DNA from 2 places in the Bacillus sp. CGMCC 1.60114 genome. Region 1 is predicted to be linked to the other one. Evidence: predicted binding sites of a transcription regulator. Region 1 holds the regulator's gene; the other holds the start of a gene.
The links. Region 1 encodes Rex, which represses fermentation and respiration genes when NADH is low (regulators of the CRP and FNR family bind a similar motif). Its sites were predicted from a motif close to TTGTGAAATATTTCACAA; they were not measured.

Region 1 (3,197 bases):
GTCTCGTCATAAGTTCCATACGATTTAATTGTTTTTGGCGACTTTGTGCTCGTTTTGTTGTGGAAGCACGGGCAATATTTTTTTGAATGAAGTCTTGTAGCTTTGTGACTTCTTCTTGCTGTTTCTCATACCGCTTTATCTCTTGTTCGTATAGTGATGCTTTAAGTTCTAAATACTTACTGTAGTTTCCCGTGTATTTACGACTTTGTTTATTAGAGATTTCATACACCTGTGTTACGAGTTTATCTAGAAAGTATCGATCGTGTGAAACGATTAAAATAGCGCCAGGATAGCCTTGTAAATATTGTTCTAGCCATGTTAATGTATCGATATCTAAATGGTTTGTTGGCTCATCCAAAATAAGCAAATCTGGTTTTGTTAACAATAATTTTCCAAGAGCTAAACGAGTTTTTTGTCCACCGCTTAATGTCGAGATTGTAGTTCCGTGTGTTTCAGACGGAAAGCCGAGTCCGCTTAAAACAGAGCGAATGTCCGCTTCGTATTGGTAGCCGCCTTTATTTTTATAATCTAATTGCAGGCGATCATACTCTGCTAACAATCTTTCATGTACAGTGACATTTGTGAAATTTTCTTCTTTTCCCATTTCTTGTTCTAGCCTTCGGAGTTCTTTCTCCATGCGTTGCAAGTCGAGAAATACCGTTAGCATTTCATCCCAAATGGTTAATGACGTCTCAAGACCAGTGTGCTGTGCTAAGTAACCGATAGATACATCTTTCGGTTTAATAATTTCTCCGCTGTCATGGGACAGTTCTCCCGCAATAATCTTTAATAATGTAGACTTTCCAGCGCCGTTACGGCCGACAAGTGCAATACGATCACGCGTCTGTACCTCTAACTTAATGTTTGAAAGAATCATTTCAGCGGCGTATAACTTGGAAAGGTTATTTACTTGTAGTAGAATCAATGTTTTCACCTCAAATAATTTCTTAACTTTGCCATGATTATATTTCTCAATCATACTAAAAATAGTGTATAGTTGAACATAATAGAGAAGTTCTCTCTCTATTATACAAGGAAAACTTTCAATGCTAAACTTCCGTACATGTTTCAATCACTTGAACAGATAGGAAGAGAGGAGGGGGTTGCATGGAGCAGCCTAAAATTCCGCAGGCGACTGCCAAAAGATTGCCTCTATACTATCGATTTATCCAAAACTTATCATTATCTGGTAAGCAACGCGTATCATCTGCAGAATTAAGTGAAGCGGTGAAAGTGGATTCTGCGACAATTCGAAGAGATTTTTCATACTTTGGGGCATTAGGGAAAAAGGGATACGGCTATAACGTAAATTATTTATTGTCGTTTTTTCGCGAAACACTTGACCAAGATGATGTAACGCGTGTAGCTCTAATAGGGGTAGGTAATTTAGGGACAGCTTTCTTACATTACAATTTTACGAAAAATAATAATACAAAAATTGAGATGGCATTTGACGTTGATGAAGAGAAAGTTGGAAAAGAAATCGGAGGAATTCCAGTATATCATCTGGATGAATTAGAAGAGAAATTATCAGATGATATAAAAGTGGCAATATTAACAGTACCTGCTTCTGTTGCACAAGCTGTAGCAGATCGCTTATCGCATACTGGTATACAAGGTGTTTTAAACTTTACACCTGCTAGGTTAAATATAGTAGAACATATTCGAATTCATCATATTGATTTAGCGGTAGAATTACAAACGCTTGTGTACTTTTTAAAAAATTATCCAAAATAAAAACGCAGGAATTCCCTGCGTTTTTATTATTTCTTCATATTACCTTTTTTCGATTTAGAAAAAAGAAGGCGAAGTGCCAAATTAAAATCAACGGTTGCCATTATAGCAAGCAATAGTGTATAAAAGTTCCAAATTGTATCTTCAACACTTGTAATTGCTAAGTATGTAAAAATACACCCGAGAAGAAAGTACAAAGTTGCCATAACAAATGGTGAATTTCGCATGTTTAAAATCCTCCGATAAATCCTTGCAATTTTTCAGCTTTTTCTAGATAGGGATGAAGTACAAATGTAATTAACATAACATTTGTATTCATCATAACATGAGCCATAATGGGTACAATAATTCGTTTCGTTTTAACGTATAAAAATGAAAAAACAAGCCCCATGGAAATATACACTAATAAATGTGTAGGGTCAAAATGAATTAAAGCAAATATAAGAGAACTCACGATTGCTGCGATAAAGAAGTTATATCGTTTATATAGTGTTCCAAATAGAATCTTTCTAAATACAATTTCCTCAAGAATAGGAGCAAATATAGACGAAACAATTATAAATAATGGAGCAGCTTTTATGATTTCGATAATGTTTTGTGTATTTTCAGATTCAGCTTCAACTTTAAAAATTTGTGTTTCGATGGTGCCAGCAATTACTTGGGCGAATAAAGCAAGAAAAACTCCTAAAATGATCCAACCTATTGTAGCAGAAATGCTTGTTTTTTCTCGCTCCCATTTTTCCGATTGTGTATCATTGCGTAATAACAGTAGGATGATAATAAGAGCAACGAAGAAGCTGATTATTCCCCAATGTGCAGTTGCTAATTGAACCTTTTCTTGAAAGCTCCTGTTTCCATTGTTGTATATTCCGCTTTTTAAAAGGATCCATCCTCCAATTACCCCTGATAATTGCATTAAAATATATGTAATAACAACCCACCAGTATTGTCTCTTCAATTTCATAACTCCTTTTTAAATTTTTTGTAATGAAAAAGGAAAATGCTCTACCCATAGAGAAAACAACTTATGGCATCTTTCTTATTGTAACATAGGAGAAGAAGGAAAAACGATGATGAATCTTCTATCAGTACTGATTTTCCGTGAAGGTAAGAATTATTATGTTATTCATCCGGTAAAGTATATAAGCTTATAGAAAAAAGGAAAAGAATGTAGAATAGTTTTCCGAAAAATTACGTTTTTTCACTTGCAAAAGAAAATAAGATTCTTTATTATAATAAGTGTGTTAGCACTCGGAGTGTTCGAGTGCTAATAAACATAAAATTTACATAGTCAATGAGGAGGTTATTGTTCATGCTAAAGCCATTAGGTGATCGCGTTGTAATTGAGCTTGTTCAAGCAGAAGAAAAAACAGCAAGTGGTATCGTATTACCAGACACTGCAAAAGAAAAACCACAAGAAGGTAAAGTAGTAGCAGTTGGTACTGGTCGAGTGCTTGAAAATG
Region 2 (3,197 bases), on a different contig from region 1:
TAACAATTTTTCCAGATAGTAGTGAACGCTATTTGAGTAAGAATATATACAAAGGGTGGGAATAAAAATGAGAAAAAAAACGAAATTAATTCATGGTATTCATATCGGAGAACCTTCAACTGGAGCTGTGACAGTACCGATTTATCAAACGAGTACGTACAAACAAGAAGGTGTAGGAAATCATAAAGGGTACGAATATTCACGTACGGGAAATCCAACTCGTGCAGCTCTTGAAGAAACAATTGCTGTTCTTGAAAATGGTCATGCAGGATTCGCATTTGGATCAGGTATGGCAGCAATTACAGCAGTGATGATGCTTTTCTCTAAAGGAGATCATGTTGTTTTAACAGATGATGTATACGGTGGAACATACCGTGTAATGTCAAAAGTATTAAATCGTTTTGGAATTGAACATACATTTGTTGACACAACAAACTTAGAAGTAGTAAGAGAAGCAATTCTTCCAAATACAAAAGCAATTTATGTGGAAACGCCGACGAATCCACTTTTAAAAATTACAGATATTAAACAAATTGCAGCGCTCGCTAAAGAACAAGGCTTATTAACAATTGTTGATAATACATTTATGACACCATATTGGCAAACACCAATCTCTCTTGGTGCAGATATTGTACTTCATAGTGCAACCAAATATTTAGGTGGTCATAGTGATGTTGTTGCTGGAGTAGTAGCTGTAAATAGTGCGGAGTTAGCAGAAGAGCTTCATTTCGTACAAAACTCAACAGGTGGTATTTTAGGACCGCAAGATAGCTTTTTATTACTACGTGGTTTAAAAACGTTAGGAGTACGTATGGAAGAGCATGAAGCAAATGCTCGTGCAATTGCTGAGTTTTTACAAAATCATCCGAAAGTAAACAAAGTGTACTATCCAGGACTTAGCATTCACCATAATCATGAATTAGCAGCAGAGCAAGCAAATGGCTTTGGTGCAATTATTTCGTTTGATGTAGATAGTAAAGAAACATTAAACGCTGTTCTTGAGAAAGTACAATACTTTACACTTGCTGAAAGTCTAGGTGCAGTAGAAAGCCTAATTTCAATTCCTTCTCAAATGACACATGCTTCTATTCCAGTAGAGCGCCGTGTAGAACTAGGAATTACAGATACATTAATTCGTATTTCAGTTGGAATTGAAGACGGAGAAGATTTAATTGAAGATTTAGCACGAGCATTATCATAATCGAACAAGCACTACTGAATGAAGTAGTGCTTGTTTCTTATGCTTCTAATTTGTGAAACTTTTCACAAATTAGACACACACAAATAAAAATATCTCGTGTATAGTAAGAACATGAAACAAGATACTTTACACATATTTATGTGAAATGTTTCACAAACAATGAGATTCATGTAGAAAAGGTAGTTCTATTTTTTTAGCTAATAGGGACAGTTTGAGACCCTGATGGACATATTATGTCCAAGAGCAGAATAGGAGGAAATTACATGGCAGTCAAAGAGAAAGTTGTAAATGAAATGCAAGAAGTAACAGAGATGATTGAGGCGTTAGTAAAGAATGGTCAAAAAGCTTTACAAGCATTGGAAGGATTTACACAGGAACAAATTGACAACATTGTACATGAAATGGCACTTGCGGGTGTGGATCAACATATGCCATTAGCAAAAATGGCTGTTGAAGAAACGGGTCGCGGTGTGTATGAAGACAAATGTATCAAAAATATTTTCGCAACTGAATACATTTGGCATAGTATAAAAAACGATAAAACAGTGGGGATTATTCGTGAGGATCCACATGAGGAAGTTATAGAAATTGCAGAGCCGGTTGGGGTGGTTGCTGGGGTAACGCCAGTAACAAACCCAACTTCAACAACGATGTTTAAAGCAATCATTGCGATGAAAACGAGAAACCCAATTATTTTTGCATTCCATCCTTCAGCGCAGCAATGTTCTATCGCAGCTGCTAAAACAGTGCGTGATGCTGCAGTAAAAGCAGGAGCACCAGAGAATTGCATTCAATGGATTGAAAGACCTTCTGTTGAAGCGACAAAGCAACTTATGAATCATGAAGGAGTAGCACTTGTTCTAGCAACAGGAGGCGCAGGAATGGTGAAATCAGCGTATTCAACTGGTAAACCAGCTTTAGGGGTAGGACCAGGTAACGTTCCTTGTTATATAGAAAAATCAGCACATGTGAAGCGAGCTGTAAATGATGTAATCTTATCGAAAACATTTGATAACGGTATGATTTGTGCTTCTGAACAAGCAATTATTGTAGATAAAGAAATCTATAATGATGTGAAACAAGAAATGACAGCGAACAATTGTTACTTTGTAACAGCAGAAGAACGAAAAAAATTAGAGAAACTTGTTATTAATGAAAATACATGTGCAGTAAATAGCGATATCGTAGGGAAATCCGCTCATTATATTGCAGCTTTAGTTGGAATTACAGTACCTGAAGACACAAAGATGCTTGTAGCTGAAATTAAAGGAGTCGGTGCAGATTATCCGTTATCGCGTGAAAAATTAAGTCCGGTATTAGCTTGTATAAAAGCAAATTCATTAGAAGAAGGATTACAGCATTGTGAAAATATGTTAGAGCTTGGCGGGTTAGGGCATTCTGCAGTCATTCACTCTACAAATACAGAAGTACAAAAACAGTTTGGTTTACGTATGAAAGCATGTCGTCTTATTGTAAATGCTCCGTCAGCACACGGCGGAATTGGTGATGTATATAATGCTTTCATTCCATCACTTACACTTGGATGCGGATCATACGGAAAGAACTCTGTTTCTCAAAACGTAACGGCAACACATTTACTGAATATAAAAAGACTTGCAAACAGAAAAAAGAATATGCAGTGGTTCAAGCTGCCACCAAAAATTTATTTTGAAAAACATGCAACGCAATATTTAGCGAAAATGCCGAATATTTCACGAGCGTTTATTGTGACAGATCCTGGAATGGTGAAGCTGGGATATGTTGATACAGTAACGTATTATTTACGTCAACATATGAATGATGTAAAGGTGGAAGTATTCTTTGAAGTAGAACCAGATCCGTCAGATGAAACTGTATTTAAAGGTGCAGAAATGATGAGAAGTTTCAAGCCGGACGTGATTATTGCTCTTGGCGGCGGATCAGCGATGGATGCAGCAAAAGGAATGTGGCTATTTTATGAGCATCCAGAAACAGAATTCTTTGGTATCAAACAAAA

Region 2: a site for Rex is predicted at 1,340-1,357, ahead of adhE (bifunctional acetaldehyde-CoA/alcohol dehydrogenase). Genes of this name have one in related genera too.

Annotation. Positions count from the first base shown of each region.
Region 1 covers NZ_JBHTHG010000062.1:4,429-7,625, forward strand. The annotation lists gene ACFQZ1_RS10940 (ABC transporter ATP-binding protein) at 1-925, opposite strand, end outside; gene ACFQZ1_RS10945 (redox-sensing transcriptional repressor Rex) at 1,108-1,737, shown strand; gene ACFQZ1_RS10950 (YdiK family protein) at 1,764-1,961, opposite strand; gene ACFQZ1_RS10955 (CPBP family intramembrane glutamic endopeptidase) at 1,964-2,692, opposite strand; gene groES (co-chaperone GroES) at 3,047-3,197, shown strand, end outside.
Region 2 covers NZ_JBHTHG010000007.1:185,210-188,406, reverse strand. The annotation lists gene ACFQZ1_RS04125 (O-acetylserine dependent cystathionine beta-synthase) at 1-65, shown strand, start outside; gene ACFQZ1_RS04120 (bifunctional cystathionine gamma-lyase/homocysteine desulfhydrase) at 68-1,201, shown strand; gene adhE (bifunctional acetaldehyde-CoA/alcohol dehydrogenase) at 1,465-3,197, shown strand, end outside.